Paraneptunicella aestuarii: one gene and its partner. The main gene of each other region encodes a partner of the protein of the gene in region 2 in a complex. Links are inferred from orthologs where the notes say so. Each region holds a gene or a part of one and is shown on either strand. Other genes may lie near its edges.

Region 1 (15,083 bases), 3.0 Mb from region 2 along the record:
TTTGAATCATTGGAATCAAGATGCTCTGTTCAGTTTATAAAAGTCCCAAACGCAGTGAGACCTATTTATATATCGAGAAACGAGATGATTTTTCTCGTGTGCCAGAAGCGTTGATGCAGACTTTTGGTAAACCTGTTCACGTGCTTAGCCTTGCTTTAAAACCTGAGCGTCAGTTGGCGGGAGCCGACGTTGAACTGGTGAAGTCAGACTTACTGGAAAAAGGTTTCTATTTGCAGTTGCCAAAGCAAGAAGAAAATATGCTGGAAATGCATAAGGCGATGCAAAAAGCGGAGCAGGCATTTGAAGAAGCCCAGCAGCAAGCGCAAGAAGCGCAACAGCAAAGCAGAGCAAACTAACATGTACCAGCATTATCATTATGATGGTTCTACTTTGCCTTTTACTCCGGGCAAGGCCGTGTGTGTGGGGCGCAACTATGCCGATCACATTCAGGAACTGAACAACAGTGTGCCAGACGAGCCATTATTGTTTATCAAACCCAGCACAGCCATGTGCAAGATAACCGATGCCTTACGACTCCCTGATAACTCGCTCTGTCATAATGAATTAGAAGTCGCGTTACTCATTGCTGAAACCTTGCCTGTTGGACACTCGAAGAGTGATGACGAGCTTTACAAGGCGATTTGGGGGGTTGGATTAGCGCTTGATTTAACGCTTCGTGACAAGCAATCAGAGCTTAAAGAGAGAGGATATCCTTGGGAAAGAGCCAAGGCGTTTGACAATAGCTGCCCGCTGTCTGCCTTTGTGCCTTTTGCCAATATTCATGATGTGCAAAATCTGGATTTTACTCTCGATGTTAACCAGCAACGCCGTCAGACAGGCAACACAAGCCTGATGTTAACGGATTGCCTGGCGCTGATTCGGGAAATTACAACTGTGTTTACCTTGTGTCCGGGTGATGTCGTGTTAACGGGAACGCCAAAGGGCGTTGGTGCGCTTAATGGCGGCGATAAGCTTCATGCTTGCCTTTATAATTCAAATTCTGATTTATTAATCGACGTTGTCACTCAAGTGGGTTAGTTACATGTCAACGAGTGCTTTTTGGGAAGAGAAAGATTTATACGAGATGACCCGGGAAGAGTGGGAATCTTTGTGTGATGGCTGTGCCAAGTGTTGCCTGCATAAGTTTATTGAAGACGATGATGTCGAAGAGCAGGAAAGTACAGATAAGCTTAAGGATGGTGAACAGCTTATCTTTACCAATATTGTTTGTAGTTTGCTCAACACGAAAACCTGTAGTTGCACCAAATACACAGAGCGTTCACAACTGGTGCCTGATTGTGTCAAGCTGACCAGGGAGAATCTGGACAGTATTTTCTTTATGCCTCCAAGTTGCACTTATCGTCGTCTACATGAAGGGCGAGGATTACCTTCCTGGCATCCTTTATTGCATAAAGGAGCCAAGAGCAAGATGCATAAAGCGGGAATGTCGGTGCGTGGTAAGACCGTATATGAACACGATGTCGATTTACAACAGTTTGAAAATTACATCGTGTCCTGGCCGTTGGCTGATTTGGATTAGTTTATTTTAAGAGCCTCTCAGAAGCCGTTGATGGACTTACTCTTATTGAGTTCTTAACCATTCTTCGGCTTCTTGAACACAGAAAAACAATTTAATGTTAAGTGGCGACTGGGACAGGAACTCTTCACAGAGGACTTTTTGCAGCGAGTTACAGTAAACCAGAGCCATTGCCCGGCAACCGTTCTCAAACCCCCATTGATAATTGCGTCCAATCAGTGAAATGACCTCAGGATCACCGAGAGCATTGTCATCGGTAATATCCAGACGTATCCAGGAATTTAATGCTTGTTTCGCTACTGACTCTCGTATTGATAATCCGGCCAGCTTTATACCTTCAACATTAAATGGCCCTTGGGTGGAGATGATAATTAATTCATCTTGCCATTTTAATTGAACCATTCCATGAGGTTCTGCGGTAAATTCAGGTTGTCTGCGAGGCTGGTACATCTGCTCAACTACATATGAATTAGAAGGTTTGATAAGTATAGCATTTAAATTTCTAAGGCGAGAAATCTTAAAATATTGTTAGTTATCTTATGGTTATAAAGCTTTTATAATTAATGAATGAATCTGTTCAAATGTTTCTTGTTTTTATTCTGGGTAATTAAAAATAATGCATGGGGATTTAATAAAAAAATCCCGACTAAAAGCCGGGATATAAGACACTCAACAATTATATTGAATGTGAAGGGAATCGAGCGTTTTAAATTAAGCTGTTACGTTTTAGGCTGCAACGTTTGTGCTTTCAAAAATTTTATCTGCAGATGCCGCAACAAATCCTGTATATAGCTCGCCGTTTGGTAAAGTATAACGTTGGGCAAACTCATAAAAACAGCTTGGAATTTCTTTCTTGGCGTCTTTAAATTGCACTTCTACTTTGTCTGCCATCGTTGATGATTGAGCCAGAAATACATCTTGTCCGCCTTTAATTTCTCCACCTGAAGTATTTAAAGTGAAACCCGCTACTTTTAATGCTGCATTGACCTGACTTAATTCAGCGTAATGATCTAAATAATTAACGCTTACGGTGAAGTGGTTAGCGCGATAGCCCCATGCAGACATCCAGGCGGCATATTCAGACTCGGCTAATAGCGTTTCGTATTCTTCAGTGGTTACACTCCACAATGCGCCTGAATACAAGAAGTTATCCTGTTCTGTTGCGCCTTCTGGTACTTGAGCGACCATGTTGTGGATAATTTCTTGAACTGATTCGGAAAACGCTTCAACCAACAATTCGCTAATGAACACTTTCGGTTTGGTTGTATCCGGGTGCTCGTAATGTTTCGCTTTTAATTTCTTTTGTTCGAAATCGTATTGGCCTTTTTCTTCATAACCTAATGCCAGGAAATGCGCTGCCAATTTTTCCAGGTTTACTTTTTCAATATTAAAAGTACGAAAAGCTACGTGATCGTTAATTAAGGTATTTCCTTCGCCCAGCAATTTATGCACTTTATTCGCTGAAGGTGTTACTTGAATATAATTATCCCAAAGATGATTAAATAGGGTGTCGAGGTTGTTATGCATACAGCTGCTTATCTATTCCACATAAATTAGACAATGAATAAATGCGATTAATATCGGCCTCTATTCGTGGCGGCGCGCATTATATACAACCTTGATTAAATTAACAGCGAAATTAAATGAAATGATTTTATTCAGGTTAATTAATTATCTTTATGTTTTTAAAATGTTAAATATGTTTTTTGCTTGTAATTAATTGGTGATTTTATCATTAAGTTTTTAATTAAAAGTTAGACGAAAAATGCGAGGAAAAAATGCCAGAAAAAAGGCGCCCGAAAAATGAAAGATTTCGGAGCGAAGAATTAATAATCTTCTGGATGTTGGGATTATTTATCCCGAATTCAGGTTATTCAGATTAGCCCTCTTAATTTAGCCAGCCCAAAAGCATTGCACGTAGTAGCATCAACAATATCGCCTCTTAATATCATTTGTTCAAAATCGGTAATTTTGACTTTCAGTACCGTTAATCCTTCTTCTTCGGCTTCCGGCGCAGCTTCTTCTGCTTTTAGATCTGTCGCTACAAAGATATTGTAATACTGAGTGCAAAAGCCTACGGCCAGGGCTTGTTTGCTGATGTGTTGCATTGATCCTGCAATCAGTCCGGTTTCTTCTTTCAATTCCATTGTGGCGAGGGCTTCAGGAGATATATCGGGGTTGTCTTCGCTGGCTCCTTGTGGGAATTCCAGACTTCTTCTTTGCAAAGGGTAACGATACTGATCGACTAATATCAGGCTGTCTTCAATGATTGGAATGATAATCGCGAAATCCGGCTTGTCTACTATGCCGTATATCCCTTTGGTTCCGCTTTCTCGCTGGATCTGATCTTCGTGAACGGTCATCCATTTGTTCTGATATACAACGCTGCTGCTTAATTGCTTTATTTCAGACATGGAACCCTCCGGTAGTATTCTTGCGGTATATGGGCTTGAACCAGGCATGGATTAAATATGCCTGAACTTGTCTATTGTGAATCAGATTTATGGTTATTCGCGATGTTTTCCTAATGAATCGTATATTGTCTGCAACTGCTTAAACATCACTGATTCACTGAGCTTTTCTGCAAAGTCTCGTTGTGCTGCTTTACAGAGTGCTTGTTTGTTTTTATCGTCAGTTATTAAATTAGACAGGCATTTATGAAGTGAAGCAATATCTCCAGATGTAAATAAAAGACCATTTTTATCAGGGAAAATGATTTCTGGAATATATCCAACTGGAGTTGTAATAATGGCTTTACCTGCCGACATTGCTTTGAGCAGGTTGGTTGAGGAGCTCTCCTTATATACAGGAAGGCAGAAAATATCCGCTTGTGCCAATTCGTAATTTTTTTGTTCTTCAGTGAGTTTCCCAAGTAAAGTGATGCTTTTTTCAACACCTAATTTATTGATTTGTACTTTTAGTTTTTCAGTTTCTTCGTTTTTAGTCATTTCACCAATTTTCAGAGTTGCTTGTGGATGTTCGGGTAGCAATTGAGCGAAAGCGACCAAAAGATCAAAAACAGCTGTGTATTCTGTTTTGTACTCTGTAATAGGGTTAAGGAATAAGATGCTTTGAGGTTTTACCGGTGGAGTCGGCTTTGGGGTGTTGAAATGTGGTACAGAGTTGAACAGAACTTGTATATTGTCTTGCTTGCCTGTAATTACTTCAATCCTGCGAGCTATTTGTCTCGAAGCTGCGATTATCTTGTCCGCCTGATTAAAAAGCCGGCTTATTTTTCTTTGTTTCTTCGGTGATTGTGCATCATAAAAGTCGGCAAATGCATCGTTGTGCAGATGCAATATTATTTGCGCTCCTAATTGCTTCGCAAGAGTGACAATCAGCTTTGTGCGCATAAAACTGAAATTCAAATCCAGATGAAGATGAAGCCAGCCAAGTTGATATCTTATACCTAGCCAGAGTAATTGCGTTAACCCTGAATTAAATCGAAATATTGTTCCAGGTAGGCTGCTGTCGGAGGAATGTGTGGTAATAAACAGAATATTGTTTTTTTCACAAAGTGCAGAGTTTATATAGTGTTGAATCAAGTGTGCGGCATTACCCTGGCTATCTGTTGAAGCGCCAGCAATAATGTTGATGGTTTTATTCAAAAGCTGGATTCCTTCTTGTGGTTATCAGACGGGGTTATGGACACTATAGTTACTAATTTTATCAGCAGATTTTTAAATCAGGATAAAATAGGGAATTGGTCAGCTAGCAAGACAAGTAGAGCTTTATTGCGATAAGAGGAGTAAGGAGCAATGGCTGCTAATATTCATCTGAGTGATTTAGTGTAGCCAGAAAGCCATTCCCTGCAACAGATACAAAAACGCCCGGCATTGCCGGGCGCTTTATCTTCATATTATGCTTTAAGCGGTTGCTAATCTTAGTTAGCCGCTGAAGCCAATGCGTCAGCTTTGTCGGTTCTTTCCCAAGGGAATTCTTCGCGACCGAAGTGACCATAAGCAGCAGTAGGTTGGTAAATGGGGCGTTCCAAATCCAACATTTTGATCAAGCCGTAAGGGCGAAGATCAAAGTGCTCACGAACCAGGTCAGTCAAGGCTTCGTTGCTCAATTTGCTGGTGCCGAAAGTTTCAACGCTGATAGAAGTAGGTTCGGCAACGCCGATAGCGTAAGAAACCTGAATTTCACAGCGGTCTGCCAAGCCAGCAGCTACGATATTTTTCGCTACATAACGGCCAGCGTAAGCGGCTGAGCGGTCAACTTTAGATGGATCTTTACCAGAGAAAGCACCACCACCGTGACGAGCCATACCGCCGTAGGTGTCTACGATGATTTTACGACCAGTCAAACCACAGTCACCCATTGGGCCACCGATTACGAAACGGCCAGTTGGGTTGATGAAGTATTTAGTGCTGGCTGAAAGCATGTCTGCTGGCAATACTGGCTTGATGATTTCTTCCATTACTGCTTCTTGCAGGTCTTTCAGGCTTACTGATTCTTCGTGCTGAGTAGACAATACAACTGCGTCGATACCTACTGGCTTACCGTCTTGATAAACGAAAGTAACCTGGCTTTTTGCGTCTGGACGTAACCAAGGTAAGGTTTTGTCTTTACGCACTTCTGCCTGGCGCTTAACCAAACGGTGAGAATAAGTAATTGGAGCTGGCATAAGTACGTCGGTTTCGTTGCTCGCATATCCGAACATCAAACCTTGGTCGCCTGCGCCTTGCTCTTCTGGACGAGAACGGTCAACACCCTGATTGATGTCAGGAGATTGTTTACCGATAGTGTTTAATACTGCGCAAGAATCAGCGTCGAAACCCATGTCTGAGTGGGTATAGCCAATTTCACGAACAGTTTTACGTGCTAATTCTTCAATGTCTACCCAAGCTGTGGTGGTGACTTCGCCGCCAACCATGACCATGCCGGTTTTGACATAAGTTTCGCACGCAACACGCGCTTTTGGATCTTGTTCAAGAATTGCATCCAATACCGCGTCAGAAATTTGATCCGCAATTTTATCAGGATGACCTTCAGATACTGATTCTGAAGTGAAAAGCTGTTGAGCCATAATCTAGTTCCTATCTGGTTACTGATTGCCAAAAAACTTATGCATCATAACTGAGTTTCAAAGAAATGCCAGTATATGCTTCTAGACGTCTAAAAGTCTATATGCAAATTTTTGTATGGTTTTAAGTACAGTTTGATCGCGTCTATATCGGCAGGAACCTTATGATATATAGCTTTGAGAGGTAAAAAATATGGACGTCAAGGAAAGAATCATCTGACCAGATTCAATATAAGTATTATTAATTCCGTATAAGCATTGCAGATATAACGAGTCTGAGTAAAATTAGGCCGTCAATGAGCCCCGCTTATTTGGTTAACTGAGTTGGTCAATGTATTTGGTCACTCTAACCAGACTGAAAGCTCGTCTGAGAAGTTCACCCTTATTTTTCATTCGTTGTAACCAGTGAGTGCTACGTGAAGGGGTGGTATTTAAATTTAGCTGTTTTAATTGTCCCAATCATATCCAGGAGACCCCATGCCAACACGTAAAGAATTAGCCAATGCCATTCGTGCACTAAGTATGGATGCTGTTCAGAAGGCAAAATCAGGCCATCCAGGTGCCCCTATGGGTATGGCTGATATCGCTCAGGTGCTATGGGGAGACTTTTTAAGACATAGTCCAAGCAACCCTGATTGGGCTAACCGTGACCGCTTCGTGCTTTCCAATGGTCATGGTTCCATGTTGATTTATTCTTTACTGCATTTAACTGGCTACGATTTACCTATTTCTGAGCTGGAAAACTTCCGTCAATTGCATTCTAAAACTCCGGGTCATCCAGAATATGGCTATGCACCGGGTGTTGAGACTACCACCGGGCCATTAGGGCAGGGTATCAGTAACGCTGTGGGTATGGCGATCGCGGAAAAAGCACTGGCTGCACAATTTAACCGTCCGGGACATGAAATCATCGATCACTACACTTATGTGTTCATGGGTGATGGCTGTTTGATGGAAGGGATTTCTCATGAAACCTGTTCCTTGGCGGGTACGTTGGGCTTGGGCAAGCTGATTGCCTTCTGGGACGACAACGGTATTTCTATCGACGGTGAAGTGGAAGGCTGGTTTACCGATGACACACCTGCACGTTTCCGTGCTTATGGCTGGCAGGTTATTACGGGTGTTGATGGTCATAACCCTGATCAAATTAAAGCCGCGATTGAAGAAGCGCGTGCCGACAGCGACCGTCCTACATTAATTTGTTGTAAAACCATCATTGGTTACGGCTCACCGAACAAGCAAGGCAAAGAAGATTGTCACGGCGCGCCTTTAGGTGATGATGAAGTGGCCTTAGCCAGAAAACAATTAGGCTGGAATTATCCTCCATTTGAAATTCCAGAAGATATCTATTCAGTTTGGGATGCCAAAGTGAAAGGTGATGAAGTGGAGTTGGACTGGAACCAACAATTTGCTTCTTACCGTCAGGCGCATCCTGAGTTGGCGAAAGAGTTACAACGTCGCCTAAGTGGCAAGTTGCCAGCCGATTGGAGTGAAAAATCCAACGCCTATATCGCTGATTTGCAAGCTAACCCTGCCAATATTGCCAGCCGTAAAGCCAGCCAGAACAGTTTGGAAGCGTTTGGCCCGATATTGCCTGAATTAATGGGCGGCTCTGCCGATTTGGCCGGTTCTAACCTGACCATCTGGTCGGGCTCTAAAGGCTTAACTAAAGAAGACGCCAACGGTAACTATATTTTCTACGGTGTGCGTGAATTTGGTATGTCGGCGATTATGAATGGTATTGCCTTGCACGGTGGCTTCAAGCCTTACGGCGCGACCTTCCTGATGTTTATGGAATATGCGCGTAATGCTGTTCGCATGGCTGCGCTGATGAAATTGCCAGCCTTGTTTGTTTACACACACGATTCCATTGGATTGGGTGAAGATGGCCCAACTCACCAGCCGGTAGAACAAATTGCGGCATTGCGTATGACACCAAACCTGGATAACTGGCGTCCTTGTGATCAGGTTGAATCTGCGGTGGCGTGGAAATATGCCATTGAGCGTAGCGACGGCCCAAGCACATTAATTTTCAGTCGTCAGAATCTGGCACAGCAAGACCGTAACGCCGAGCAAGTGGCTAATATCGCCAAAGGTGGTTACGTGCTGAAAGATTGTGATGGTCAGCCGGACTTGATTTTGATTGCAACTGGCTCTGAAGTTGAGATTGCGGTTGGCGCATACAACGATTTGACGGCTCAAGGTAAGAAAGTGCGTGTTGTTTCTATGCCAAGCACCGATGTATTTGAGCTGCAAGACAAAGCCTACAAAGATTCCGTATTACCCCCTTCTGTTACCAAGCGTATCGCTATTGAAGCGGGTATTCGCGATTTCTGGTTCAAGTATGTTGGCTTGGATGGCGCTATTGTGGGTATGGACAGCTTTGGTGAGTCTGCTCCTGCGGGCGATTTGTTCAAGCATTTCGGTATTACCAAAGAGACTGTGCTAACGCTGGCAGCAGATTTGTTAGCATAACCTTTCATATATTAAAGGCAGGTACTGAGCCTGCCTTGTTATTTTGCGGATTGCAAAGCAATGATCAAAGTTGCTATTAATGGCTTTGGGCGTATTGGGCGCAGTGTTGTGCGTGCGTTGTATGAGTCAGGCCGACACGAGCAAATCAAAGTAGTAGCCATTAATGAGCTCGCCGCTCCAGAAGGTATTGAACACCTTTTAAAATACGACACCAGCCACGGGCGCTTTATGTTTCCTGTGTCTTTGGATGGGCAAACCCTGAAAGTTGGGAATGACAACATTCGGCTGACCCATCATCGTTCTATCGACGATTTGCCTTGGGCGGAAATGGAAGTGGATGTGGTGTTGGAATGTACCGGTGTTTATTCCAGCCGGGAAGATGGCGAGCGTCATATTCAAAGCGGAGCAAAAAAGGTACTGTTTTCACAGCCTTGTCAGCAAGATATGGATGCCACTGTTATTTATGGCATCAATGATAAAGAGCTGCTGCCTGAACATCGAATCGTGTCTAACGGCTCTTGTACTACTAACTGCATTGTTCCCATTATTCAGGTGTTGGACGATGCGTTTGGTGTGCGTAGCGGTACGATTACTACCATTCATTCATCCATGCACGATCAGCAAGTCATTGACGCTTATCATCCTGATTTGCGTCGAACTCGTGCCGCGAGCCAGTCGATAATTCCGGTTGATACCAAGCTTGCCGTCGGTATTCAGCGCATTTTGCCCAAGTTCGCAGGGCGCTTTGAAGCGATTGCGGTGCGTGTACCGACTATCAACGTGACGGCAATGGATTTAAGTGTGTCGTTGCATCAGGATGTGACCGTGGCTCAGGTGAACAAAGCCTTGCAAGAAGCGCGTGTTGGCGATTTACAGGGGATTTTGGACTACACTGAAGAACCTTTGGTGTCGTGCGATTTTAACCATGATCCTCATTCCTGCATTGTCGATGGTACACAAACTCGTGTAAGCCATGGTCATTTGGTGAAAACCCTTGTGTGGTGTGACAACGAATGGGGCTTTGCCAATCGCATGATCGATACTACGCTTGCGATGGGGCAATAGAGCCGATGAGTCAATAAATAGCCTATGAGAATACATGCGGCGGCAGGTTAACAGAATTTTTCACAATTATTTTTTGGGGTTGATATGCCAATAATCAAAATGACTGATTTGGATTTATCCGGCAAACGAGTGCTGATCCGCGAAGATCTAAACGTGCCGGTGAAAGATGGCAAGGTAACGTCCGATGCACGTATTCGTGCGTCTTTGCCGACCATGAAATTGGCATTGGACGCAGGCGCAAAAGTGATGGTGATGTCACATTTAGGGCGTCCAACCGAAGGCGAATACGCCGATGAATTTTCCATGCAACCCGTCGTTGACCACTTGTCTGGCATGTTAGATTGCCCGGTCAGATTGGTTAAAGACTACCTGGGTGGTGTTGAGGTTCAGCCCGGTGAATTAGTGGTGTTGGAAAATGTTCGTTTTAACAAGGGCGAGAAGAAAGACGACGAAGCCTTGTCGAAACAATATGCAGCCCTTTGTGATGTTTACGTGATGGACGCCTTTGGCACAGCGCATCGTGCTCAAGCTTCTACTCATGGTGCAGGTAAATTTGCACCAGTTGCTTGTGCTGGCCCCTTGTTAGCGGCGGAATTAGAAGCCTTGGGTAAAGCCTTGCAAGAACCTGCCAGACCTCTACTGGCAATTGTTGGTGGTTCCAAGGTTTCCACCAAGTTGACTGTACTGGACAGCCTATCTCAAAAAGTAAACCAACTGATAGTGGGTGGCGGTATTGCGAATACCTTTATTGCCGCAGAAGGACATTCCGTTGGTAAATCTTTGTATGAAGAAGATTTGTTGCCGGAAGCGCGTCGTTTGCTGGATGCCGCAAAATCCAATGGTACTGAAATTCCGGTGCCAGTGGATGTGGTTACAGGCAAAGCGTTTTCAGAATCAGCGACGGCAGAATTGAAAGCGGTTGATGAGGTTGCTGACGACGACATGATTTTTGATATCGGTCCTCAAACCGCTGCGCAATTGGCCGACATGATTAAGTCAGCCGGTACTATTGTGTGGAATGGCCCTGTTGGGGTATTCGAGTTTGACCAGTTTGGTGATGGCACTAAAGCCTTGGCAGAAGCCATTGCTAACAGTAATGCTTTTTCCATCGCCGGTGGTGGCGACACATTAGCCGCCGTAGACAAGTACAATGTAGCCGATAAAATATCCTACATTTCTACCGGTGGTGGCGCTTTCCTGGAATTCCTGGAAGGTAAAGAACTACCTGCGGTTGCCATGCTAAGTGCGCGCGGTGAAGCGTAAGTTTTGCAGCACTTAAAGCACGATTAATAACACGCGACAAAACGATTTTATTTTTAAAACTTTACGTCATAGCAACAAGGTTGTGACGTCATCAAAATAGGAGTGTTGCCAATGGCCGCACCAGCCAATAAAGATATGCTAGCAAAGTTGCAGAATGGGCAAGGTTTCATTGCTGCGTTGGATCAAAGTGGTGGTAGTACCCCAAAAGCACTGAAAATGTACGGTGTTGATGAGAACGAATACAACGGTGAAGAAGAAATGTATGCCACCGTACATAAAATGCGTACTCGTATCGTAACCAGCCCTGCTTTTGGTGGCGACCGCATTTTGGGTGCTATTTTGTTTGAAAATACACTGGATCGTGACATCGCTGGCAAACCCAGTTCCAGATATTTGTGGGAAGAGAAGCAAGTGGTTCCTTTCCTGAAAGTTGACAAAGGCTTGGCTGACGAAGAAAACGGCGTTCAAATGATGAAGCCGATGCCTGAGTTAGATGCGTTGTTAGACAAAGCGGTCGCTCAAGGCGTATTTGGCACTAAAATGCGCTCTGTTATCAAGCAAGCTAATGCAGATGCTATTGCTAAAGTGGTTGAACAACAGTTTGAAATTGGTAAGCAGATTTTGGCGAAGGGCTTAGTGCCTATCATCGAGCCAGAAGTAGACATTAACTCTGTTGATAAAGCGGAATCAGAAGTGATTTTGCGCGACTTGTTGTTGAAGCATTTGTCTGCTTTGGGCGACGAAAAAGTCATGCTTAAGCTGACGTTGCCAGAAGATGCCAACTTCTATGAAGCCTGTGTTAAGCACCCTAATGTATTGAGAGTGGTTGCGTTGTCTGGTGGTTACAGCCGTGAAGAAGCGAACCGTCGCGTGAATGAAAACAATGGCATGATCGCAAGTTTCTCTCGTGCATTAACAGAAGGCTTGTCAGCACAACAGTCTGATGACGAGTTCGACAGCATGTTGGACAGCACTATTGAAAGCATTTATCAGGCTTCTTTGAGCTAATTCTTCGCTATTAGCGCCAAACTTATAACACTGGCTCATAACTGTTTGAGCCAGTGCTGCTTTACTACCAATGCAGCACTTTACGCTGCTCAATAAAATCAATTAACACCCGTACTCGTTTTGCTTTTTGACTATGCTGAGCGAAATATAAAAACAACCCCGGTTGCTCTATCCAGTGTTCCGGCAAAACCGGTAGTAAAGTGCCTTGTTCAAATGCGCTTGCCACGACAGGTTGAACCAACCGTCCAATACCCACACCCTGTTTCGCCGCTTCGACCATAAGATCGGTATCGTTAACGATAAGTGCTGTTGGCATGTTGACTGCCACTGGTTGCCCTTGTTCTTGTAAATTGAGCTGCGCCAGCATGTTCGAGGCAATAAAGCGGTAGTGAATAAGCTTATGGTGCTGCAAGGCTTCGATACTGTTGGGCATACCATGTTGTTCTATGTAGCCCGCAGAGGCAAAGAGCGCATCACTCATATTCGGTGTTAAGCGCTTTGCGACCATTGTCGGCTCAATGCGATCACCAAACCGTATCCCCACATCAATGCCGTCTTTGATGATGTTTACTGTTGCATCTGAAATCGAGATTTCCAGCTCTATTTGGGGATAGAGCTGACAAAACTCAGCAAATATATGGCGGAAAAAAAGCTGATAAACAAAACGAGGCAAGGTGATTTTGACTTTTCCTGACGGGGCATTACCCAAGGAAGTGACCTCATCCAATGCCGATTCCAGGGTTTTAATGGCGGGTAGGGTTTTGTCGTATAGCTGTTGCCCGGCTTGGGTTAATTCCAGATGCCGAGTTGTTCGAGTGAACAGCGACAAGCCAAGATTCTGTTCCAGTAATTTCAATGATTGGCTCACCGAAGGTGCAGCCAAAGACAACTTGCGAGCTGCGCCTCGAATACTGCCTTCCTGAACGATGCAATGAAACAGCATGAGTTGATTGTGGGTTGTGCTTTTGTTCAGCATGTTCGCGTTTGGCTGGTGTTAATTTTTATTGTTAGGTAAAAGCTAACAAATTAAAAGAAACTAGTCATCTTATGCTTTTTATTGGTTGCCGTTATTCTGCTGACATCGAGTAAATGCCAGTGAATGAGAGCGTACCAATGACTAACACCTTAATTATCTCGGGTCATCCCAATTTGCAGAATTCCGTTGCCAACCAGTTGATTTTAAATCGCGTCAAGACGCAGATGGAAGGGGTGACAATACGTTACCTTGACCAACTTTATCCCGATGCCCGTATTGATATTGAGCAAGAGCAAGCGGCACTGTTAGACGCTGATGTGGTGGTATTGCAATATCCATTCTATTGGTACTCTGTTCCTGGCTTATTAAAGACCTGGATTGATCAGGTTTTCTCCTACGGCTTTGCTTACGGTAGCGCGGGCGACAAACTAAAAGGCAAACGCTTTATCCTGTCTTTTACCATTGGTGGGCCTCAGGAAGCTTATGATCCTCTGGGCTATAACCATTTCACTATTGAGCAACTGGTGTTGCCGTTGCAGCAAACTGCGTATCTGGCTGGCATGGTGTTTGAAAAGCCGATTTACACTCATCGAATGATTTACATCCCGAATGTGTACAACACCAGAGAAGAGGTGGAACAAAGAGCCAATGAACATGCCGGGCGCTTAATAGAAGCGATTGCTCATGCAGGCATTCAGATGCAGGCACAAGGTGCGGCGCAGTAACCTTTGATATTTTGTGATGTCTCTTAAAACCTGAGCGATGATTTACAGAAAAACACGCTGTTAAGCTCAACATTTGCGTACGCTTGCTATAGAATTGCCCGCTGAATTTAAGGGGAGGCATCATGCGCAATAAATCAATAATATTATTAGCAGTTTTAACTTCTTTTGGCGTATTGGCAGAAGAGCAAGCAGAACAAAAACCATTTACGCTTGATGGTGAGGTGGGGCTTATATTTACCACGGGTAATACAGAAACCTCCTCATTTAAAGGTCGATTGAGCTCCCAACATGAATTGGAAATGTGGAGCAATGAGTACACGCTGGAAGCTTTGTATAAGCAAGACGAAGTGACTGATGACAGCGACAACACTGAAACCCAAACAACGGCTCAGAAGTTTTTCGTTTCTGGTCAGGGCAACTACAAGTTGAATGATCCTAACAATCGTTTGTTTGCGTTTGCTTCATACGAAGATGACAGGTTTAGCAGCTTTGACTATCAGGCTACTGTCGCAGGCGGTTGGAACAGCAAGGTGTGGGATGATAACGAATCCACTTTCTCTTACAGCTTGGGTCCGGGTTATTCGTTTGCTGAAACCATGGAAGGTGAAGATGCCAGCGGGTTCATCGTCCGTGGAGCGGTTAACTACAAGTGGAAGGTGTCTGACAATGCGACCTTCAAGCAGTTTCTGAGCACGGAAATTGGTAGCGATAACACCAAATCCAAGTCAGAAACCTCCGTTTCTGCCAAAGTAAACGGTTCAATGTCATTGAAGTTCTCTGTCATCCTTAATCACAACACTCAAGTGGATGATGGTATTGAGAATTTGGACACAGAGACCGCTGCGACCTTAGTTTATACTTTCTTCTAAGCCAAAATAATCATCTTGTTAGCTGAGCATCAGATTGCTTCTGATGCTCAGGATTCTTTCTTTCCTTCCTTTTCTTTTCCTTTCATCTCATTCCTTTACGTTTAATCTCAATATGCATTTACCATTTTGGCGTTAA
Region 2 (15,022 bases):
CTTTATTTCAGAGGCAAAATTTTAAGAAAATCATCATGGTTCAAGTATCATTGGGGTATAGAAAAGTGAAACCATGCGGTTTTCGTTATTGGGAACAGTGGTGGTTTAAATTGCTTCCAATAGTTGTGGTCAGAAATATTGTCATTGAGCTTAAAATAACGCGCTTTATGTGTGTTACTATCGTGGCGTTTTGTTACCGTTGGAAGCTTAAGTAAGCCAAGATCTTTATGTTTGAATTTGATTTACCGACCGATGAAATTTTGAAGCGTCGTTTACGCTACCTGTTAATGACCGAATATGACGGCAATATCAGTAAGTTTTATCGAAAAATGTATCCTCAAGACGTCGAGCTTAACGGTATTGCTCGCTTTGAGTTTTACCTTAAGCGTGGGCAATACAACCACAATTTCTTTCGCTTGCTGGCTGAAAAAACAAAAGTCGGCGAAGTACCCTTGCGCCGACTTTTTGATTTGGATGTTAATAACGAAGACTTATTTAAATGAGTGCTTCAAGCTATTAGCTTCTCAACCAATAAACAATGCGTCCGAAAAAACCAACCGGCTTGGTTCGCCAAGGCTCGTAACAGCACTTTTTAATGCCTTCGTTTAGCAACATGGTTCCCACTTCGTAATGGTCGAAATCGGCTTCTGAGCCTGTGGTTTCACATAATCCTTGCGCACTGTAATATAAATAAGCTTGTGCCTTTCTACGCAGCTTTGAATCAGGGCTAAACTTTTCCAGGTACGCCTCAACCGCTTCAAGTATGCTAAAGCTGACCGTGTTATCGTCGTTTTTAACCTGGTAAATTTTGGGCAAGGTTAGGGCAAGCAGAACAGTGAAGGTTGTGAATTGTGAAAGGTAATCTCTCATATCCCACAAGAACCAACTGGTAGCTAAGGACATATTAGCGGCTTCTGCACCGTTAAGCGCAATCACATTTCTATCAATATGTACTGCGTAGCCCAGTAATACCTCAACGACTAACAATGCGATGGTAATAGACATGATCACTCGTAGTTTGTGACGATTGATTATGAATAACCCCGTCGCAAGTATGGCTTGCATGGCTGCAAAGTATAAATAGTGTGTTTTTAATAATTCATCAGGAGAAAGAGTGGATAGCCATAGCATATTGCCTAAATGTCCAGCTGCATACATAAGTAGTGCAAATACACTACTAATAAACAGGTCTTTATGGCCTTTATAGTGGTTGTACATTGTTGCTAAAAATAGCAATGCTATATATAGCAACGAAACGATTACCATAACTGATAAACTCATTGAAAAAGAGTCCTTGTGTTTTTATTTTTTAGTCAGTTTTAACGCCAGAGTTACCACTTCTTCCGGCACTTATTCAATTAACGTTAATTACTACAACTAATTGGGATCAATAGGACCTGGGGGATTACCGCCACCACCACCAACGCCAGTTGTGCTTACTACAGGTGTGCCGCTGCCTAACTCAAGGCCAAACCAGCTTAACCAATCCGATGCTTGGGCAGGTGCTGTGCTCATTAAGGCAAACAATACAATGGCGCTTAATTTCAATTTCGTTTTCATACAAATCTAGTCTTCATAAATGATCTGAAGGTCAGAATACTAACCCTCGCATAAATAAATGGCAAGATTATGGTTGAATTTGTTACCGAAGTGATCAGGGATGCGGAAAATAGGTTTAAACTTCATTGTCATGCCGCACAACGATGCGGCATCCAGTTCGTAGCGACAAAGCCCTTCAAGAGATGCTGATATGCATCAGCATGACGGTGGAATTTGAGACCGTATCGCTACCATTTTACGTGCCGACGTGCCGACGTGCCGACGTGCCGACGTGCCGACGTGAATTCATCTCAGGTTTTTTCATGAGCTGAATCTCTGTTATTCCCCCACTTTTTGTCATTCCCATGAAGATGGAAATCCATAGCCTTGAGATCTTGAATAAAAAACGCTGTTGTAGGCTCTTGTGTTTATGGGTTCCTGACTTCGCAGGAATTGGGGGAGTGTGCTTGGTTTGAGGGTAAATAGCAGGCATAAAAAAGGATGCAATTGTTTACAACTGCATCCTTTTTACTGTCTACATTACTGTCTACAGAGTTTTGTAACCCCTTGATTTTAAAGGGTTAGAATTTAATGGAATGGCTGTCGGGTAAGGAACAACCATTGCTGGCTGTCCCTCCCCTAAGAACCGTACGTGCGAGTTTCCCCGCATACGGCTCAAGCCTTTATAAGTCAGTACCTAAGTACAGACCAGCGACTTATCCGTTCCAACCGTTTCTTCTTGCATTGTCTTCACAGTCAGACTTATTCACATAACCCTGACTTGATGCTCCAACAATGCGTCCATTAGGTGCTGTACGACGCCAGCGCCATTGATTAGAACCATCTTTGTAAAATTCCCATTTATCCATGATAAATACCTATAGTTTAAATTATTAAATAGAAAGGTAGTAATCCTTCCATAACCTTGATTAGAGTGTGCAGCAAAACCTACAATAACCTTGTTTTGGTAATTATGGGCTAATTATGAAAACTCAATAAAAAAAGATTAAATAATTGTCCTATGGTGAATTTGCCGATGACAATTAGGATGCAATAACACCAGATTGCTGAGTTTGTCGCTACCCCCGTTTACCCGTTCCACAATATGATGAATATGCCATCCTGTTTCTTTGGTAATCAGTTGGTTGCAAATAACACAGCGTTTCTTTTGTCTCAACCAAAGCGTGAGCAACCTTTCTCTGCCACTCATTGAGGATTTCCACAAACGCTCAAGGCGCTGTTCAAAATACATCTCAAATTCCGGCAGATAGGGATTAGCTTCTGCTTTGATCTTTATATGCCTCCTAATTTCCGTGTCCATGGTATAAACCAGCCAAGCTTTAACTCCTGGTTTTGGTTCACCGGAAAACACCCAGCTACGGTTGCCAATGGAATGAAAGTATTTCGTTTTAATCCATCGTTTACGCCGACCTAAATGTCTCCGTTTGCACCATTGCCAAAGCATTTTCCAAACCCGATAATCCACATAATTAAAGGTTTCTTTGGCGACAACGTGTTTATGGTAGTTAGCCCAACCCTGCAATACAGGGTTAAGCAGTTTCACCAATAAACTGGCTGTCACCGTTTTGTTACCTGAAATAATGCTTTTCACTTTTGCCAGTAAATTACGCATGTTTTTCCGGCTGGGCTTAATTAACAGCTTGCCGTTATAACTGCGAACATTCTGACCAAGAAAGTCAAAGCCTTCCGACACATGAGTCACTAAAGTTTTCTCAGGTGATAGCTGCAAACCCCTGTCAGCCATAAAGGCTTCAACAAGTGGTTTGACTTCATCAATCAATAACTCTTTCGAGATACCTGTAATAATGAAGTCGTCAGCATATCGCACAAAATTCACTTTGGTTTTATAGCTGGCTTTGGTGTTCTTTTTCCCAAAATGAGATTCCAGAAACGATTCCAAACCATCTAATGCCATGTTTGCCAGTACAGGTGAGATAATCCCACCTTGAGGTGTACCAGCATCTGTCGGATGCAAATTACCTGATTCCATGAATCCGGCCTTTAACCATTTTCTGAGTACCTGTTTATCCAATGGAATATTGGCAAGTAACCAGTCGTGGCTAATATTGTCGAAGCACCCTTTAATATCGCCTTCCAAGATCCATTTGGCCGAGTTCTTCCTGCTTAACGCAACAAAGCATTGCTCGATTGCATCGGCAGTAGCACGCATTGGGCGAAAGCCGTAACTATTTCGATCTGCGGTGGTTTCCGAAACAGGCTCTAAAGCGAGCAAGTATAAAGCTTGCATCGATCTGTCAAGCATAGTCGGAATGCCTAAAGGACGGCGTTTGCCGTTTGCTTTAGGAATATAAACCCGCCGTAAAGGCATGGGTTTATAACCTGTTCGCGTTAATCGAAAAATAGCCCTCCATTTGCACTCAGGGGTACTCCACAATTGCCCATCAACACCGGGCGTTCCTTTACCTCTGTTCTCCGTCACTCGTTTAACCGCCATTGCTTTGGCTGCAAACGAACGTACCAACATACGTTGCAAAGCTTTCACTTTGCGCCATTGTTGTTCCTTAGTCGCCTTCGCGATCCGTACTTGTAGTCCTCTCACTTGCCGTTGCGTTTTACCCCAGTTAATACTGTGCCAACTCGACGGTTTGTGTGGGAACGCAGGTACTAACAATGTCGCACTCATCTTGCTGTTCTCCTAAATTAGAAGTTCATGCCATGAGAACGAAATATCTACTACTCCCGTGAGGAGGATGGATATTTCTCCCCACGGGATGAACGCATTTATAAAGACTTTACACGTCTTCACACGATTAAAGACCAATTGGAAGTCTGCACCGTTTCCGGTTGGGACAAAGCTTGAATCCCTATCCAGCTCATTACAAACTGGCATTCGCTTTTTCCAATATCCTTTACCCGCTTATCCAACAGTTTGCCTTACGGTTCACCTGCCTGACATTCTCAAAGAGAAGTCGGGCGGATAGTCGGGCTTACCGAGTTCCACTTTGATGACAAAGTTGGGTTAGGTTCTACCTATTCACCGATGGCTGAATGTCAGCGTATTCCCAGATGTAAAAGGAATAACCAGCCACATACCTTTTGGTCTAAGCGTAACAAAGACATTTCGCTTATTGCGGTTGACGGTGTTTATCAGTAGTTCACTTACGTTAACCATACCAACTAGCCTAGCCCCGTATCGGTTTGCCTTTAACCAATACATTAACCACCTCACGGTGAATTAATCCGCAGATGCAGAGGTACATTGTTGGGTAGCTTCGCACGAACGGATCACTCCAGACGCACTAACCCTAGGCTACTGTTAGCTGAATAACAGGTCTGATCGTTGACGAATACGTCAGACAATCATCAAAGCAGCTTCTATCGCTGCGCTATTTGACATATTCCAGAGGACATAACCATCAAAGACAGCATTGCCATGGATACTTTGAAGTATGCAGATATAAATCTGATTATTTAGAAGGCTAGGTCAGCTATTAAAGTCATAATCCTTATGACCATTAACTCGAACGTTCACATTAGATGTGTTGACCTTCAACGTTCTTAAGGGGCTCAGCTAATGCTGAGTAAAGGTGGCTGAGGGTATCGTCTACCACTCAGCCCAAGGGAACGTAACTCTATATTTCTATTGAAATCATAAAGTTACGTTAGCGCGGTGCGACTCTCGTCGCACTACATCATACCGCCCATACCGCCCATGCCGCCCATGCCACCCATGTCAGGCATTGAGCCACCGTCTTTCTTCGGTGCATCAGCAATCATGGCTTCGGTGGTGATCATCAAGCTGGCAATAGACGCTGCGAATTGCAATGCAGAGCGCGTTACTTTAGTTGGGTCAAGGATACCCATTTCCAACATGTCGCCGTAGGTGTCGTTACCTGCGTTGTAACCGTAGTTGCCGTCGTGAGCTTTAACATTGTTGGTAACAACCGAGCCTTCTGCGCCCGCATTTTGTGCGATTTGACGTAGAGGAGCTTCCATTGCACGAAGTGCCAATTTCACGCCGTGAGTTTGGTCTTCATTGTCGCCTTGTAGGTCTGCCAATTTAGCAGCACAACGTACCAAAGCAACACCGCCACCAGGTACTACGCCTTCTTCAACCGCTGCGCGAGTTGCGTGAAGCGCGTCTTCTACGCGGTCTTTCTTCTCTTTCATTTCAACTTCAGTGGCTGCGCCAACTTTGATAACTGCTACGCCGCCAGACAATTTAGCCAAACGCTCTTGCAGTTTTTCTTTGTCGTAGTCAGAAGTTGATTCTTCGATTTGTTGACGAATTTGAGCGCAACGACCCTGGATTGCGTCTTGGTCGCCCGCGCCATCAACAACCGTTGTGTTGTCTTTATTGATAACTACGCGTTTTGCTGTACCCAAATCTTCTAACTGGATTTTTTCCAGTTCCATACCGATTTCTTCAGAAACAACAGTACCGCCAGTCAACGTTGCGATGTCTTGTAACATGGCTTTACGACGGTCGCCGAAACCAGGTGCTTTGACGCCCGCTACTTTTACGATGCCGCGCATGTTGTTTACAACCAATGTTGCCAATGCTTCGCCTTCTACGTCTTCAGCGATGATCAACAGAGGCTTGGATGCTTTTGCAACAGCTTCCAAAGTAGGTAGCAATTCGCGAATGTTAGAAACTTTTTTGTCAACCAGCAGGATGTATGGGTTGTCTAGTTCAACAGTGCCATTTTCCTGATTGTTGATGAAGTAAGGAGACAGGTAACCACGGTCGAACTGCATACCTTCTACAACGTCCAGTTCGTTTTCCAGAGCCTGGCCTTCTTCTACAGTGATAACACCTTCTTGACCTACTTTGTCCATTGCTTCTGCAATGATGTTACCGATTTCTTCGTCAGCATTAGCAGAGATAGTACCTACCTGAGCGATAGATTTGCTGTCTTTACATTCGGTAGAAAGGGCTTTTAGTTGCTCAACAGCAGCGGCTACCGCTTTGTCGATACCGCGTTTCAGATCCATTGGGTTCATGCCCGCTGCAACTGATTTCAAACCTTCGGTTACGATAGCTTGCGCTAATACGGTTGCAGTAGTTGTACCGTCACCTGCTTCGTCGTTTGCTTTAGACGCTACTTCTTTCACCATTTGAGCGCCCATGTTTTCAAACTTGTCTTCAAGTTCGATTTCTTTGGCTACAGATACACCGTCTTTAGTGATTGTAGGAGCGCCGAAAGATTTGTCTAAAACTACGTTACGGCCTTTAGGACCCAAAGTAACTCTTACTGCGTTAGCAAGGATGTTTACGCCGTTAAGCATTTTTGCACGAGCGTCGTCGGAAAAACGGACTTCTTTTGCTGCCATTGTTTATTTTCCTCTCAAAATTCTTTTAAAACTGAAAAAACGGTTTGATGATGTCTATTTAGCGATTATTCAACGATGGCCAAAATATCGTTTTCGCTCATGATAAGCACTTCTTCACCATCAAGCTTTTCGGTTTTCACACCGTAACCATCATTAAAAACAACGATATCGCCAACTTTTACATCTAGGGCACGAACTTCACCGTTTTCTAAAATACGACCATTACCAACAGCAACAACTTTACCGCGAGTTGATTTTTCGGCGGCAGAGCCTGTTAGTACAATACCACCAGCAGATTTGCTTTCTTGCTCTTGGCGTTTAACGATTACGCGATCGTGTAAAGGACGAATTGCCATCTTTTCAATCTCCTGAAATATGCAAGATTAGATTTAATTTTGTTCCTTATGGAACTCAATAAAACATTCGAGTAGACCGTATGATCTACTCCGTTGAATTTGTTGCCAGCGTAAATGGGGGTGGCAGCAATGATCTCAAGGATCTTTTTTAAAAAAATTTGTATTTTTTTTCATTGTTCGGCGAAAGCGGTGATTTCTGGTTAATAAAATGCTCTATTTGACGTTTAAGCCAGAGATTCCGAAATGAATTTGGAATGACACCAATGCATTCTGGATGCCGCATCGTTGTGCGGCATTGTTGTGCGGCATGACGGCGATATTAAGGATTTTCTTAGAGCCTCTTCGTCATGCTGATGTATATCATCATCTCTTGAAAGGTAGTGTGGTTTAAGGCTGTTCTTTATCGTTGTTTACATCCTTGATTGCAGGATTGTCGGTTCGGCGAAATTCACCTTCAATAATGTCTTCTTGGGATTGTGAATTTGAACGGTGATGTTCTGAGTGATAGGTGTAGGTAAACGATTGATTGGCATTCATCGTCATTTTATTGAAGAAGTTTTTAACCAGGTAGCTGGCAATCATAGGACGAGTGATGGGCAAGGTAAACAGCAGGCCGATAATGTCGGTAATAAATCCCGGGGTAACTAATAGCACGCCAGCAATTAATAATAATAATCCTTCGGCAAGCTCTTGACCGGGAAGCTGTCCTTGATGCATTTTATGCTGCGCTTGAACAAAGGTTTGTGTTCCTTGTTGGCGAACCAGTGATGCACCAATAAATGCCGTGATGATCACAATCGCCAAAGTGTTCCAGCCGCCGATGATGTCACCCACCTGCAACAACAGGGAAATTTCTACAATAGGCATGACGGCAAACAGAATGAATAATTTAAAAAACACGGTAATCCCAATTTGTTCTAATTTTAAAGGAACAACATTGTGGTAAATGTTGATTTCTCAATAGATGAAATTTTAACGGGCATGCATGGTTGTTCCTCTGAACGCCAGCTAAAAATGCCTGTTGGTAGCCAAGTTTATCACTTATCATGACATTGCTGTGAAATTATCGAGCAGTGTTGCAGGTCATAGGAGCTGTTATGTCAGACTTTTGCGTAATTTTGTGTACTTGCCCCAATATGTCGGTGGCGAGAGATATTGCATATCGTGCGGTTAAATCCCAGTTGGCTGCATGTGTGAACATTGTTCCCGGAGTGGTTTCTGTTTACATGTGGGAAGGGACGGTTCAGCAGGATCAGGAATGCCAGGTGATCGTTAAAACCAAAAAATCAGTGGAAAAGGAGCTTCGTGAAAGTATGTTTGAATTACATTCGTATGATTTGCCTGAATGGGTTGTGTTGGATATTAGTCATGCCAGTGAAGATTACGCAGATTGGATAAGAAAAAGTGTTAAATGAATAAAATAAACCCTCTATTTGCTCGTATTTTTTGGATTTTCTTTTGCTTTATTAGTGTTACGTTCCATGTTCAGGGGCAGCAAAATGACTTTATGTCAGATCTGTTCCAGGAGCAGCCGGAATTCTTGCCTGTGGATCAGGCATTTCAGTTCGATTTTTATCAAAAGGACGATCAACTAACGCTCAGCTGGCAAATTGCTGAGGGTTACTACCTCTACAAGAAACAATTTAAAACCGTGGTGAAACAGGCCGAGTTGGGGGAGCCTGTTTTCCCTGAAGCTCGCGAAATAGAAGATGAATTCTTCGGCGTGTCGGATGTCTTTTTTGAGCACGTAGATGTTCAGTTTCCTATAAAGCATTCCATTAACGATGGTGTGGTTAAGATCCAATATCAAGGCTGTGCCGAGCTCGGATTGTGTTACCCGCCTACGACAAAGGTTGTGTATTTGTCTGAGGTAGTTGCCAAGGCAACTGATTCTGGCAACCATGCAACAGAACCTTCTTCGGTTATATCGATTAAAGAGCAAGAAAGTTCAAGCGCGCCTGTGTCTGAACAATTCCAGTTACTGGATTTGCTAAAAAGCCAGGACAGTATGTTTTTAACATTGTTAGGCTTTTTGTTGCTGGGTATTGGCCTTGCTTTCACACCATGCGTATTTCCCATGTATCCCATTATTTCTGGCATTGTTGTGGGACAAGGAAAGAACGCTAACACCAGTCATACGTTGAGTTTGTCTCTGATTTACGTTCAAGGGATGGCTCTGACCTATTCATTGTTAGGGTTGGTTGTGGCCAGTGCGGGTGTGCAGTTTCAGGCAGCATTACAGCACCCTGCCATTTTGACGGTTTTAATCGTGGTGTTTGTTGCCTTGGCTGCGGCGATGTTTGGAGCATATGAGTTGCAATTGCCGTCAAGTTGGCAGGTTAAACTGAATAATCTGAGCAACCAGCAAAAAGGCGGCAGTTACTTTGGCGTGTTTGTGATGGGAGCGATTTCCGGATTAGTGGCGTCGCCTTGTACTACAGCACCGTTAACCGCTATTTTGCTCTATATCGCGCAAAGCGGCGATTTGATGTTGGGCTTTACGGCGCTTTACGTACTTAGTTTTGGCATGGGTATTCCACTGGTTGCCTTTGCTGTGACTGGCGGTAAGTTGCTACCTAAAGCTGGCAACTGGATGAATGTGGTTAAAGTGACGTTCGGTTTTATGATGCTGGCTGTGGCGCTGGTGTTCGTTGAACGCATGTATAGTGGTTTCTGGATAAGCATGGTTTGGGGCGTATTAGGCTTAGCCATGTTTGGTTACTACTATGAGAAGAATCAACAAACGGTCTTGACCTTCTGGAAGGGTGTTCGAACGGTTGTCATTTTCTTGGGAATGTTTGCTTCTGCCATTTATGGTTATGAAAAAATTCGTGATTCTTTGATGCCGGAAACTGCACAGCAAGTTGGTACAGAAATGGCGCATTTGCAGTTCAAGATTGTGAAGAATTACGCTGATTTTGAACAAAAAGTCGCGCAAGCCAATGCTCAGGGTAAATCGGTAATGATCGACCTTTATGCGGATTGGTGTGTGGCTTGTAAGGAATTTGAAAAATACACCTTTCCGGATCCTCGAGTGAAAGCCGTATTAGCGAATACCGAGCTATTCCAAATCGATCTTACCGACAACACGCCTGAAAATTTGGAGTTCCAGGAAGCCTTTAGCGTGTTAGGGCTGCCGACCATTATGTTTTTTGATGTGAATGGAACAGAATTGGAAAGAGCCAGAGTGACGGGGTTTATGCCGGCAGATCGCTTTGCTGAGCATATTAATCGCGCTTTGAAGTGATTAATATCGGGTAACGGATAACTGTGGATTCCTGTTTTTAAGCCGGAATCCGCAGTTATTGAATTTAGTTATTTAATTATTGAGTTCCGAATATCTTGTCTCCAGCATCACCCACACCAGGGATGATATAACCTTTTTCATTGAGTCCCTCATCAATGGTTGCTGTGTAAATATCGACGTCGGGGTGAGCATCGGTAATCGTCTTAATACCTTCAGGACAAGCCAGCAATACCAGGCACATAATATCGGTACAGCCTTTGCTTTTGATCAGCTCAATAGCGGCTTTCATTGTTCCACCCGTAGCGAGCATGGGATCCACGATCAGCGCTGTTCGTTGGTGGATGTCTTTAACGACCTTATCGAAATAAGCTACAGGCTCTAATGTTTCTTCATCTCGGTATAAACCTACAACACTGACTTTGGCGGTGGGAACCAGACTCATTACGCCGTCTAACATTCCCAATCCTGCGCGCAAAATAGGTACTAAAGTGAGAGTTTTTCCCACAATACGCTTAACTTTGATGGGTTTTTCTTGCCATCCCATTATTTCAACTTCTTCTGTCGGAAGGTGACGTGTTGCCTCGTAAGTTAGAAGGTTGCCTATTTCACTGGCGAGCTCGCGAAAACTTTTCGTACTAATGTTTAGCTCTCGCATGAGGCTAATTTTATGTTCCAGTAAGGGGTGGTGTATGTGGTGTACAGGCACAACTGTCTCCGTCCAGATATTAAGTTGAGTCGTGAGTATTTTTTTATATTAGAGAGGATACAGGTAGAAGCAATCATTTTTTATATTTTCAGGTTAAAAAATTAACCTGAAATTTCATTTGCAGCCTTTCATATGAAAATTTATTGGAATATTGGAGGGATTTGTTAGAAATAATCGTTATTTGAGGCAGAAAATACTCGAAAATGAAGAATTTTGATACTTAGGTTAGTTTTGATGGTGATTTATTACCTGCTTGGTAGTAATTTTTCTCGCAAATTGTCGGGGAAATAGTTTTAAATTTAATCTATTTGTGATAAAAATTTTACCTCGCTTGCCGTTGCTTAATTTTTTTAAGTGTGAAATAGTAGAACTTTGTGCTTATCGTCGCTGATAAGACCAGTAAATTGCTGTCATTTATGCAGATGCGCCTATAATTAGCATTTGTGTTTCAATTTTGGCGAAAAATCAGGTTGCTTTGCATTTTTCTCCATTTTGGCAGCTTAATTGCGAAGATGTATGCAAAATAGCGTATTTTAGGTGAGAGTTTATGCGGATTTTATTACTTAATGGCCCTAACTTAAATATGCTGGGTAAGCGTGAGCCAGCGGTTTATGGTTCTCAATCTTTGCAAGATATCGTTAATGGTCTGGATGTGTTAGCCGGAACATTAGGCGTAACCTTGGAGCATTATCAGAGCAATGCCGAGCATTTGTTGATCGAGAAGATCCACAATGCTATGGGAAGTCAGGATTTCATTATTATCAATCCTGGCGCTTTTACCCATACCAGTGTTGCTCTTCGTGATGCATTACTAAGTGTAGCCATTCCCTTTATTGAAGTGCATTTGTCTAATGTTCACGCCCGTGAACCCTTCCGTAAACACTCCTATTTGGCGGATGTTGCGCAAGGGGTGATTTGTGGTTTCGGTGCATTGGGCTACGAATTCGCGTTGCGAGCGGCAGTAGCAAAACTGTCTGCGCAATCTTAATTTTTAATTTTTATAATGAGTGACTGACCCATGGATATTCGAAAAATCAAAAAACTCATCGAGCTGGTAGAAGAGTCTGGTATTGCTGAGTTGGAAATTACTGAAGGTGAAGAATCTGTACGTATTAACCGCTACAGTGCTGCCCCGGCGTATGCTATGGCTCCAGCTACTTATACAGCTCCTGCACCAGCCCCTGCTCCAGCCGCTGCTGCGCCTGCGGCTGCGGAAGCGCCAGTTGCTGCTGCGCCTTCAGGTCACATTGTTCGTTCTCCAATGGTTGGCACTTTCTACCGTTCATCTTCTCCAGGTGCGAAAGCCTTCGTTGAAATTGGCGACACTGTAAAAGTGGGCGACACGCTTTGTATCGTTGAAGCGATGAAGATGATGAACCAAATCGAAAGTGACAAAGCTGGTGTTGTAAAAGAGATCTTGGTTGAAAACCAAGGCACGGTCGAATTCGACCAGCCGCTGTTCGTTATCGAATAAGCGGGTGCACTATGCTGGATAAAGTTCTAATTGCAAACCGTGGCGAGATTGCCCTACGGATCTTGCGTGCCTGCAAAGAGTTAGGCATCAAGACGGTAGCTGTGCATTCCTCGGCGGATAAAGATCTCAAACACGTGTTGTTGGCTGACGAATCTATTTGTATTGGTCGTGCATCAGCAACAGAAAGTTATTTAAACATCCCCGCTATTATCGCTGCGGCAGAAGTTACCAATTCTGTTGCTATTCACCCTGGATATGGCTTTTTGGCTGAGAATGCTAATTTTGCTGAGCAGGTTGAAAAAAGCGGCTTTATCTTCATTGGCCCTAAAGCTGACACCATCAATTTGATGGGCGATAAGGTTTCTGCTATCGAAGCGATGAAGAAAGCGGGTGTTCCATGCGTACCGGGTTCTGATGGGCCTCTAGGTGAAAATGGCGATACTAACAAATCTATCGCCAAGCGTATTGGATACCCGATTATCATTAAAGCTGCCGGTGGTGGTGGTGGTCGTGGTATGCGTGTGGTTCATAATGAGAAAGATTTGCTTGAATCTATCGCGATGACCAAGGCTGAAGCGAAAGCTGCTTTCAACAACGACGTTGTTTATATGGAGAAATTCCTTGAAAACCCACGTCACGTTGAAATTCAGGTTCTGGCTGATGGTCAGGGCAATGCGGTTCACTTGTGTGAACGTGATTGCTCTATGCAACGTCGTCACCAGAAAGTGGTTGAAGAAGCGCCAGCACCAGGTATCACTCCTGAGATGCGTGCTCGCATTGGTGAGCGTTGCTGTAATGCGTGTGTGGATATTGGCTATCGTGGTGCGGGTACTTTCGAGTTCTTGTATGAAAACGGCGAGTTCTATTTCATTGAAATGAACACACGTATTCAGGTTGAGCATCCGGTGACTGAAATGATTACTGGCGTTGACTTGATTAAGGAGCAATTACGTATTGCTGCAGGTCAGCCGTTGTCTATCGACCAGTCAGAAATTCGTGTTCGAGGCCATGCCATCGAGTGCCGTATTAATGCTGAAGATCCGAAAACTTTCATTCCATCACCTGGAACTATTACTCGATTCCATCCTGCGGGTGGCATGGGAGTGCGTTGGGATTCTCACATTTATTCTGGTTACACAGTACCGCCTTACTATGATTCGATGATCGGTAAACTGATCACTTATGGTGAGAGTCGTGATGTTGCTATTGCCCGTATGCGTCATGCATTGGATGAATTGGTTGTTGACGGTATCAAGACCAATATTCCGCTGCAAAAACGTATTATGTCAGACCAGAACTTCCGTAATGGTGGCACTAACATTCTGTATCTTGAATGGAAGTTGCAACACGAGGAAGAAGCTCAATAAACTTAAGAAATCTCTTATCCTGATTTTAAAAACTGCGCTCTATGTATTTAGAGCGCAGTTTTTTTATGGGCGTTTGCTATGGGGGAATTGAGATGTTGATATTCATCAGTATGATGAAGAGTAAGTAGAGAGCAATCAGAAGATCAATCCGCATGAGCCGCAGGTAAAAGCTTCTTATAGATACTCAGTGAAATCACCAAAATCACGATGGGGCACAACATAAAATAGAACGCTGTTTGGCCATCAAAATGCTCGAATATCATGCCCGTGGTCAAACTACCCAAAGTGCCGCCAAGTGCGGAAAAGATCACAATCAAGCCGGTCATTGCAGCATGCTGATGAGTAGGAAGCGAGCTTAATACAACGGAGTTAATCGCCGGGTAAATCGGCGCCATAAATAAGCCAACCAATGGCAGAATAAAAGCGGCTAATGGGACTGCTGACCAGCTTTGAATCAACTCGCCCCCCGTATTTTCCGGAGCCATCGGAATAACCAATAATATCAGCCCTGCCATGGAAAACAGGCAAATCATCAGGAAAGGGAACCAGTTAAGCTTACGCAAAACAACCCCGGCAGATAGACGACCAATAGCCAGGCACGCAGCAAAAATACTGGTGATTTGCACACTGATGTGGTTCGCCAGATTCAGCACTGTGTTGTTGAACGTGGGCAACCAGGTTCCAACACCTTGCTCTATTAGCACGTAGAAAAAAGCGCAAATCACGAACATTACCACAAAGGGCAGCCAAGCCAGTTTCAACATGGAGGCAAAGCTATTGCCCGAAACCTGTTCTGATTCATGCTTGTCTTCAGGAAGGTCGGTAGACCAAAGCAATAAGAAGTTCGCCATGCATATACCAGCTAAAAGCCAGTAAACCGACAGCCATTGCATGGATTCAGGATGATCCGGGTCGATATACATGGCAAATAGCCAATAACCCATTAGTACGCCAACCATAAAGCACCCTTCAACTATGTTCATATTGGAGGCATGAGCTGTTTTACTGTGGGAAACC

What was found.
Region 1: the proteins of groL (region 2) and metK are in contact, whole or in part, in a cryo-EM structure (PDB 8P4O), measured with the Escherichia coli proteins. The link is inferred for Paraneptunicella aestuarii from one-to-one orthologs.

Annotation. Positions count from the first base shown.
Region 1 is NZ_CP074570.1:1,307,463-1,322,545, forward strand. What follows is about bases 4,496-7,434. They hold metK (methionine adenosyltransferase), read right to left. Parts: upstream 6,570-7,434; coding sequence 5,421-6,569; downstream 4,496-5,420. Other genes in these bases: KIH87_RS05535 (glycosyltransferase family 4 protein), read right to left, coding at 4,496-5,145; tkt (transketolase), read left to right, coding at 7,044-7,434. In the rest of the region: KIH87_RS05505 (YcgL domain-containing protein), read left to right, coding at 21-356; KIH87_RS05510 (fumarylacetoacetate hydrolase family protein), read left to right, coding at 301-1,038; KIH87_RS05515 (YcgN family cysteine cluster protein), read left to right, coding at 1,043-1,540; KIH87_RS05520 (hypothetical protein), read right to left, coding at 1,583-1,987; KIH87_RS05525 (DUF1338 domain-containing protein), read right to left, coding at 2,264-3,064; KIH87_RS05530 (NUDIX hydrolase), read right to left, coding at 3,412-3,951; more of KIH87_RS05535, read right to left, coding at 4,045-4,495; more of tkt, read left to right, coding at 7,435-9,041; epd (erythrose-4-phosphate dehydrogenase), read left to right, coding at 9,102-10,106; KIH87_RS05555 (phosphoglycerate kinase), read left to right, coding at 10,191-11,369; KIH87_RS05560 (fructose bisphosphate aldolase), read left to right, coding at 11,481-12,377; KIH87_RS05565 (LysR family transcriptional regulator), read right to left, coding at 12,442-13,353; KIH87_RS05570 (NAD(P)H-dependent oxidoreductase), read left to right, coding at 13,491-14,078; KIH87_RS05575 (DUF481 domain-containing protein), read left to right, coding at 14,201-14,947. UniProt on the Escherichia coli protein: Catalyzes the formation of S-adenosylmethionine (AdoMet) from methionine and ATP.
Region 2 is NZ_CP074570.1:4,313,245-4,328,266, reverse strand. The notes cover bases 4,533-7,410. They hold groL (chaperonin GroEL), read right to left. Parts: upstream 6,856-7,410; coding sequence 5,209-6,855; downstream 4,533-5,208. Other genes in these bases: KIH87_RS16845 (co-chaperone GroES), read right to left, coding at 6,921-7,211. In the rest of the region: KIH87_RS16875 (hypothetical protein), read left to right, coding at 228-503; KIH87_RS16870 (hypothetical protein), read right to left, coding at 517-1,281; KIH87_RS16865 (hypothetical protein), read right to left, coding at 1,378-1,560; KIH87_RS16860 (YegP family protein), read right to left, coding at 2,256-2,408; ltrA (group II intron reverse transcriptase/maturase), read right to left, coding at 2,546-4,204; KIH87_RS16840 (FxsA family protein), read right to left, coding at 7,599-8,078; divalent-cation tolerance protein CutA, read left to right, coding at 8,309-8,626; KIH87_RS16830 (protein-disulfide reductase DsbD), read left to right, coding at 8,623-10,458; upp (uracil phosphoribosyltransferase), read right to left, coding at 10,535-11,113; aroQ (type II 3-dehydroquinate dehydratase), read left to right, coding at 11,712-12,152; accB (acetyl-CoA carboxylase biotin carboxyl carrier protein), read left to right, coding at 12,183-12,638; accC (acetyl-CoA carboxylase biotin carboxylase subunit), read left to right, coding at 12,650-14,005; KIH87_RS16805 (MFS transporter), read right to left, coding at 14,149-15,022.